Regions from separate parts of the Psychrobacillus sp. FSL K6-2365 genome, predicted to be linked through region 2. Evidence: a T-box and tRNA genes for the amino acid it is inferred to sense, from the RefSeq annotation. Region 2 holds a T-box; the other holds one or more tRNA genes.

Region 1 (4,349 bases), 3.2 Mb from region 2:
GCTGTGATGGCGAGGACGTATGTCCGGAGTTCCTGATTTCACACTGCCAAGAAAAGCCTCTAGCGAGGTGATAGGTGCCCGTACCGCAAACCGACACAGGTAGTCGAGGAGAGAATCCTAAGGTGAGCGAGAGAACTCTCGTTAAGGAACTCGGCAAAATGACCCCGTAACTTCGGGAGAAGGGGTGCTCTTTTGGGTGCATAGCCTAGAAGAGCCGCAGTGAATAGGCCCAGGCGACTGTTTAGCAAAAACACAGGTCTCTGCAAAACCGTAAGGTGAAGTATAGGGGCTGACGCCTGCCCGGTGCTGGAAGGTTAAGAGGAGTGCTTAGCGCAAGCGAAGGTGCGAATTGAAGCCCCAGTAAACGGCGGCCGTAACTATAACGGTCCTAAGGTAGCGAAATTCCTTGTCGGGTAAGTTCCGACCCGCACGAAAGGCGTAACGATCTGGGCACTGTCTCAACGAGAGACTCGGTGAAATTATAGTACCTGTGAAGATGCAGGTTACCCGCGACAGGACGGAAAGACCCCGTGGAGCTTTACTATAGCTTGATATTGAATTTTGGTGCAACTTGTACAGGATAGGCAGGAGCCTTAGAGCCCGGAGCGCCAGCTTCGGAGGAGGCGTCGGTGGGATACTGCCCTGGTTGTATTGAAATTCTAACCCATACCCGTAACCCGGGTAGGAGACAGTGTCAGGCGGGTAGTTTGACTGGGGCGGTCGCCTCCTAAAGTGTAACGGAGGCGCCCAAAGGTTCCCTCAGAATGGTTGGAAATCATTCGAAGAGTGTAAAGGCAGAAGGGAGCTTGACTGCGAGACCTACAAGTCGAGCAGGGTCGAAAGACGGGCTTAGTGATCCGGTGGTTCCGCATGGAAGGGCCATCGCTCAACGGATAAAAGCTACCCCGGGGATAACAGGCTTATCTCCCCCAAGAGTCCACATCGACGGGGAGGTTTGGCACCTCGATGTCGGCTCATCGCATCCTGGGGCTGTAGTCGGTCCCAAGGGTTGGGCTGTTCGCCCATTAAAGCGGTACGCGAGCTGGGTTCAGAACGTCGTGAGACAGTTCGGTCCCTATCCGTCGTGGGCGTAGGAAATTTGAGAGGAGCTGTCCTTAGTACGAGAGGACCGGGATGGACACACCGCTGGTGTACCAGTTGTTCTGCCAAGAGCATCGCTGGGTAGCTATGTGTGGACGGGATAAGTGCTGAAAGCATCTAAGCACGAAGCCCCCCTCAAGATGAGATTTCCCATTACGCAAGTAAGTAAGATCCCTCAAAGACGATGAGGTAGATAGGTTCGGGGTGGAAGCGTGGCGACACGTGCAGCTGACGAATACTAATCGATCGAGGACTTAACCAAATTTTGTTTAACGTAACAATGTCGTTTATCCAGTTTTGAAAGAATAAATTTTTTATTAAATAACCCTTGAAAAATTCTACAGAGTTGTTATAATAAAGCATGTCTTTCAAAAGTATTCAAGTCTAGTGATGATGGCGAAGAGGTCACACCCGTTCCCATACCGAACACGGAAGTTAAGCTCTTCAGCGCCGATGGTAGTTGGGGGTCTCCCCCTGTGAGAGTAGGACGTCGCTGGGCTTGTAATAAAATTATATTTCCCATGGAGGATTAGCTCAGCTGGGAGAGCATCTGCCTTACAAGCAGAGGGTCGGCGGTTCGAGCCCGTCATCCTCCACCATATATTTACTCCTGCCGGAGTAGCTCAACTGGTAGAGCAACTGACTTGTAATCAGTAGGTTGAGGGTTCAAGTCCTTTCTCCGGCACCATTTTTAGAGCCATTAGCTCAGTTGGTAGAGCATCTGACTTTTAATCAGAGGGTCGTAGGTTCGAATCCTACATGGCTCATCACTTTTTAAGTGAATTATGTATGCGGGTGTGGCGGAACTGGCAGACGCACTAGACTTAGGATCTAGCGCCGCAAGGCGTGGGGGTTCGACTCCCTTCACCCGCACCATTTAATTTAATAACCGAGCGGAAGTAGTTCAGTGGTAGAACACCACCTTGCCAAGGTGGGGGTCGCGAGTTCGAACCTCGTCTTCCGCTCCAAAGATTCATTAAAGTGCCGGGGTGGCGGAACTGGCAGACGCACAGGACTTAAAATCCTGCGGTAGGTGACTACCGTACCGGTTCGATTCCGGTCCTCGGCACCACTTTTATGAAATATTGCGCTCGTAGCTCAATTGGATAGAGCACTTGACTACGAATCAAGAGGTTGCAGGTTCGAGTCCTGCCGAGCGCACCATATAACGGGAAGTAGCTCAGCTTGGTAGAGCACTTGGTTTGGGACCAAGGGGTCGCAGGTTCGAATCCTGTCTTCCCGACCAGTTATTACTTTTTGGGGCCTTAGCTCAGCTGGGAGAGCGCCTGCCTTGCACGCAGGAGGTCAGCGGTTCGATCCCGCTAGGCTCCACCATGAACATTGAAAACTGAACATGCAAAACGTTAAGACATACAGCCTATCAACTAACTTTGTTAGTCTGATAGCAAAACAATTTTGACATCATTTAATGATGATGCCAGCAAAACAAAATGAGCTTTTTAAGTTCTCTATTATGGAGAGTTTGATCCTGGCTCAGGACGAACGCTGGCGGCATGCCTAATACATGCAAGTCGAGCGAATGACGAAGAAGCTTGCTTCTTCTGATTTAGCGGCGGACGGGTGAGTAACACGTGGGCAACCTGCCCTGTAGATTGGGATAACTCCGGGAAACCGGGGCTAATACCGAATAATCCATTTCCTCACATGGGGAGATGTTAAAAGACGGCATCTCGCTGTCACTACAGGATGGGCCCGCGGCGCATTAGCTAGTTGGTGAGGTAACGGCTCACCAAGGCGACGATGCGTAGCCGACCTGAGAGGGTGATCGGCCACACTGGGACTGAGACACGGCCCAGACTCCTACGGGAGGCAGCAGTAGGGAATCTTCCACAATGGACGAAAGTCTGATGGAGCAATGCCGCGTGAGTGAAGAAGGTTTTCGGATCGTAAAACTCTGTTGTGAGGGAAGAACAAGTACGAGAGTAACTGCTCGTACCTTGACGGTACCTCATTAGAAAGCCACGGCTAACTACGTGCCAGCAGCCGCGGTAATACGTAGGTGGCAAGCGTTGTCCGGAATTATTGGGCGTAAAGCGCGCGCAGGCGGTCCTTTAAGTCTGATGTGAAATCCCACGGCTCAACCGTGGAAGGTCATTGGAAACTGGGGGACTTGAGTACAGAAGAGGAAAGCGGAATTCCAAGTGTAGCGGTGAAATGCGTAGAGATTTGGAGGAACACCAGTGGCGAAGGCGGCTTTCTGGTCTGTAACTGACGCTGAGGCGCGAAAGCGTGGGGAGCAAACAGGATTAGATACCCTGGTAGTCCACGCCGTAAACGATGAGTGCTAAGTGTTAGGGGGTTTCCGCCCCTTAGTGCTGCAGCTAACGCATTAAGCACTCCGCCTGGGGAGTACGGTCGCAAGACTGAAACTCAAAGGAATTGACGGGGGCCCGCACAAGCGGTGGAGCATGTGGTTTAATTCGAAGCAACGCGAAGAACCTTACCAGGTCTTGACATCCCGCTGACCGGCCTAGAGATAGGCTTTTCCCTTCGGGGACAGCGGTGACAGGTGGTGCATGGTTGTCGTCAGCTCGTGTCGTGAGATGTTGGGTTAAGTCCCGCAACGAGCGCAACCCTTGATCTTAGTTGCCAGCATTCAGTTGGGCACTCTAAGGTGACTGCCGGTGATAAACCGGAGGAAGGTGGGGATGACGTCAAATCATCATGCCCCTTATGACCTGGGCTACACACGTGCTACAATGGACGGTACAGAGGGTCGCAACCCCGCGAGGGTGAGCAAATCCCATAAAACCGTTCTCAGTTCGGATTGTAGGCTGCAACTCGCCTACATGAAGCCGGAATCGCTAGTAATCGTGGATCAGCATGCCACGGTGAATACGTTCCCGGGCCTTGTACACACCGCCCGTCACACCACGAGAGTTTGTAACACCCGAAGTCGGTGGGGTAACCCTTACGGGAGCCAGCCGCCGAAGGTGGGACAGATGATTGGGGTGAAGTCGTAACAAGGTAGCCGTATCGGAAGGTGCGGCTGGATCACCTCCTTTCTAAGGATAATATCGGAATGCGAATCTTTATTCGTATCTTAACGTTTTGCAGTTCAGTTTTGAATGTTCATATTAATATATGGAAATTCAAAGAGGGCCTATAGCTCAGCTGGTTAGAGCGCACGCCTGATAAGCGTGAGGTCGATGGTTCGAGTCCATTTAGGCCCACCATACCCTTTTTTTGTTTCGGGGCCTTAGCTCAGCTGGGAGAGCGCCTGCCTT
Region 2 (4,349 bases):
TGCAAACGTGTAAAATTATGAAAAGCAGGCTCTTCTATAGAGGAGCCTGCTTTTCATAATTTGAACAAATGAACCACATTGCATTTCTTCGTACCTGTCTCAAAAGAGTAAAGCACTTTTTGGTTAGGTTTGGAGGCCATTATATAAAATTTATCTATGTTGATCTAGAAGAATCTGATTGCCATCTGGATCTTCGATTGTAAAATGTGTAGGTCCAACTGTAGTTTCATCAGCTTCGGTCTGAAATTTTATTCCTTTTTGTTTAAGCTGATTTTGAAGTTCACGAACGTCAGTGAAAGATTCTAGGTTTTCCGCGTTGCTATTCCATCCTGGATTAAAGGTTAAAATATTTTTTTCAAACATTCCTTGAAATAAACCGATAATAGTATCTTCATTTTTCATAATTAACCAATTTTGAGTGATCTCCCCTCCAAGAGTTTGAAAACCAAGTTTTTCATAAAAATCTTTTGAAGCATTAATATCTTTAACATTTAAACTTAAAGAAAATACACCTAGTTTCATGTTTCTCCACCTTTCACAATTAATAACTGAAAATTATATCAATTATAAGTATAGAGTATTCTAATAATATTTACTATAACAAAAAGGTTCACAAGATAGCTTAGTAAGCTTTCCTGTGAACTTATTTCTTATAAAGCTTATCTATCCGATAAACTGTTTTATAAGTTCGTTAAACTTTACTCGTTCTTCCCAGAAAAGCCCATGGCCGCTGTAATGAAAGGGTACGAGATGTGAATTTTTTATTGTTTGATTTAGTATTTGAGCTTGTTCATATGGGATCACCTTATCATGTACTCCATGAACGATTAATGTAGGGACTGATATTTTGGGGAGATCTGCATTGAGGTTTTCATCCCTCAAGGTGTTGATGATTGCTGCCGTAGACCAACCTGCTGCTTGTAATCCTAACCCAGTAAACCAATTAGAGAATGGAGCTGTAATATATTGAAAGAAAAAAGTATCTGTTACTCCTTGCATCATTTTGGGGCGGTCATTTAATGCTTCTGTAAGTAGAGTATTCGCAGTTTCCTTTGTAAATCCAGTGGGAGCCGCGGCATCTATTAAAATTAGTTTTGACACACCAAAAGCATGGCGAGCAGTATAGCGTATAGCGATTGCTCCTCCAGTCGAATGGCCGATTAGTGTAAAATTATCTAGTTGGAGCGTTCGGACTACGGCGTAGATGTCATCTGCTAGTCTGTCGTAATTGTAGCCATTCATAGGTTTATCTGATTTTCCAAATCCTCTCCAGTCTATACCAATGCAGCGGTATCCCATTTGAGGTAAGGCATCAAATTGATATTCAAATTGTTCATGACTTAATGGCCAACCATGTAAAAATACAATTGTCTTGCTTGCACTTGGATTAATATCCTCGACAAATAATTTTACTCCTTGTTCAACGTTTACAAAGTATCCCACATTAATTCCTCCATAAAAATAGAATTACTAGTATAAGATACTCAAAAGGAAACATATGAGTGAATGGCAAAATGTGTTCTACAAACACAAGTTACACAAGAAGAATCGTAAGTCTATTATCTCACCTCTTTATATAAAATAGAAAATTATTGGCATTCCTTAATCCACATTGTATTAAAGTAGGTTATTTGGTATATTATTAGTAATACAATCTGCGAAGTGACCAAGTAGATGAGAATTGTGAAACAGAAAGTATAGCAAACGCTGAGAGCTATATCACCACTTCTTGTTGAAACCTATCACGGAGATGTTATGCAAACATAACCGATTCGTTTTCGTTACCAAACGTTTAGAGGGCTTAAATTTTTTTGAGCTAAACTAAGGTGGTACCACGTCTATTCAGCACAGAGACGTCCTTTTACGAGGATGTCCCTGTGCTTTTTTAATTCAATTTAGCAGTTGGAAGTACTCCGCTAATCGAATTAAAATATCTAGTGGGTGATACAGACTTTGAAATGGGTAGTACACATTTTAAAATCTGTACGGACTAAGCCGTAGTGTAATGGATTGACTTAAATAGGAGGAATTTAGATGACAAATCAGCAACAAAATGATTTTACAAAATGGTATATCGACACAATTCAGAAAGCAGATTTAATGGATTACACTCCAGTTCGTGGATGTATTGCCTTTAAACCAGATGGCTTTGAAATTTGGGAGCATATTCAAGATGAAATGAACAGACGTTTTAAAGAAACAGGACATCGTAATGCCTATTTCCCTATGCTAATTCCTGAATCCTTTTTTCAAAAGGAGAAGGATCATATTGAAGGATTTGCTCCAGAGCTTCCATGGGTAACGGAAGCAGCTGGTGAGAAATTGGAAGAACGTTTAGCGTTACGTCCAACATCAGAAACGATGATTGGTCATTTGTATTCAGATTGGATTAAGAGTTATCGTGATCTGCCAGTGCTTATCAACCAATGGGCAAACGTGTTCCGTTGGGAAAAGAAAACTCTTCCATTCATTCGTACTTCTGAATTTTTATGGCAAGAGGGGCATACAGCTCATGTAGATGAAGAAGAAGCACGTAACGAAACAATGCAAATGCTTAACATCTATAAAGAGGTTGTAGAGGAGCTTTTAGCTATTCCGGTATATGATGGTCAGAAAACACCTTCCGAACGTTTTGCAGGAGCTGTAGATACATATTCTATCGAAGCTATGATGAAAGATGGTAAAGCTGTTCAAGCTGGGACATCTCATTACCTTGGGACAAAGTTTGCGGAAGCATTTGATATCAAATATTTAAACAAAGAAAACAAACATCAGCATGTGCATACAACATCTTGGGGTACATCAACTCGCTTAATCGGTTCGGTTATTATGGTACATGGTGACGAGCAAGGGCTTGTATTACCTCCACGTGTTGCACCAACTCAAGTAGTACTAATTCCTGTTGGTCCTTGGAAGAAAAATCCAACGATAATGGAAAAATTAAATGAGCTTTATGCAGCGTTAAAAGCAAAAGGTATTCGTGTACGTCTTGACGATTCAGACCAATCTCCTGGATATAAATTCAACGAGTGGGAGCTTAAAGGTGTACCAGTTCGTATTGAGTTAGGGCCTCGTGATTTGGAAAACAATCAAGCGTTAATCAAAGTACGTGATGAAGCTGAAAAAGTTTCTGTGGAGCTAGCAACAGCTGTTGAATGTATTGAAGGTGCGCTAACAACAATGCAAACACGCTTACTTGAAAAAGCTCGTGCATTCCGTGATGAAAACTCCCATACAAATGTAGATTCCCTAGAGCAGTTAAAGCAACATCTTACGGATTCAACAGAAAAAGGAGAAATTCCTGGATGGATTCTTGCAGGATGGTGTGGAGATGACGCTTGTGAAGAGAATGTGAAGAATGAAACTAAATTTACGACACGTAATATACCATTCAATCCACCAGCAGAAAAAGCAACATGTATCAACTGTGGTAAGGATTCTAAACATACGGTATGGTTCGGTCGTGCCTATTAATAATTAGAGATTAACAAAGAAAAATCAACCATTGTTTGCTAAATGGTTGATTTTTTATTCTAAAAAAGAGGATTATGAACACTATCAAAATCCCCTAGTTTTTTATTTTGATCCGGCTACCCAGTTCATACCCCAGCTGTATGCATTATCCATCTCTTTATGCCCTTTATAGTACTCTACTAGACGCTCAATTTTGAAAGTCTCATTATTTACATTTTCAATCATTGCAACTGCACACATAATTTGCCCATTTCTATGTTCATCTAGCTTAACCTCGATATTGGGGCCAGCAGGATATGATAATGTAATAACTCCATCTGCTTCTGCCCAATTAGCTACACCTTTATAGATGAATGAATATACGAGAATACGTTTAATATCGGATATCTTATTTCCATCGATTCTAAGGTTTTCTCCTCCAGATATGGAGCCAGTACGATCATCGCCATCGAGTTCGATATACGGGGATTGTTTTAGTGTGCCAAAAGCATTTCCTAAAGCCTGAATACACCCTTTTTCACCATTATTTAATTCATATAAACAGCCTAAATCTAGATCCACACCTTTAGATTTACCACCTAGTAAGGTGGTAAAGAAACCAGTAGATTTTGAGTTGATCTGTTGATTCCATTGGAGATTTACTAAGATTTCACCAATATTATTATTGTTGCTCTTAGTGAGATTAATAGATTGTCCTTTTTTCTTAAGTTCGATTTTGTTCAAGTTCACCATTAATATATCACTCCTCTTTTATTCAACTATATGCCATTTAAGGTTAAGCTAATATAGCAGATTCTTTAGATGGTAAGATTACAGGTTGTTCAATATGAGTTGCTCTCACTCCAAACTTAGGAAGAAGAGCCTCCACATGCCCA

Evidence for each region. A T-box is a leader RNA that pairs with one kind of tRNA and senses whether it is charged. The one in region 2 lies ahead of proS (proline--tRNA ligase), so its partner is inferred to be a tRNA-Pro.
Region 1: it has a tRNA-Pro gene. The T-box ahead of proS (proline--tRNA ligase) is inferred to sense a tRNA for this amino acid. The anticodon was not compared.

Annotation. Positions count from the first base shown of each region.
Region 1 is NZ_JBBOOO010000001.1:96,357-100,705, forward strand. Features, by position in the region: rRNA gene MKY29_RS00450 (23S ribosomal RNA) at 1-1,363, shown strand, start outside; rRNA gene rrf (5S ribosomal RNA) at 1,485-1,600, shown strand; tRNA gene MKY29_RS00460 (tRNA-Val) at 1,625-1,700, shown strand; tRNA gene MKY29_RS00465 (tRNA-Thr) at 1,714-1,789, shown strand; tRNA gene MKY29_RS00470 (tRNA-Lys) at 1,796-1,868, shown strand; tRNA gene MKY29_RS00475 (tRNA-Leu) at 1,893-1,977, shown strand; tRNA gene MKY29_RS00480 (tRNA-Gly) at 1,995-2,069, shown strand; tRNA gene MKY29_RS00485 (tRNA-Leu) at 2,085-2,173, shown strand; tRNA gene MKY29_RS00490 (tRNA-Arg) at 2,189-2,265, shown strand; tRNA gene MKY29_RS00495 (tRNA-Pro) at 2,271-2,347, shown strand; tRNA gene MKY29_RS00500 (tRNA-Ala) at 2,361-2,436, shown strand; rRNA gene MKY29_RS00505 (16S ribosomal RNA) at 2,573-4,127, shown strand; tRNA gene MKY29_RS00510 (tRNA-Ile) at 4,222-4,298, shown strand; tRNA gene MKY29_RS00515 (tRNA-Ala) at 4,316-4,349, shown strand, end outside.
Region 2 is NZ_JBBOOO010000001.1:3,310,117-3,314,465, reverse strand. Features, by position in the region: gene MKY29_RS16640 (SRPBCC family protein) at 1-13, shown strand, start outside; gene MKY29_RS16635 (VOC family protein) at 151-522, opposite strand; gene MKY29_RS16630 (alpha/beta fold hydrolase) at 664-1,443, opposite strand; T-box leader at 1,649-1,864, shown strand; gene proS (proline--tRNA ligase) at 2,035-3,474, shown strand; gene MKY29_RS16620 (TerD family protein) at 3,577-4,206, opposite strand; gene MKY29_RS16615 (ATP-grasp domain-containing protein) at 4,250-4,349, opposite strand, start outside.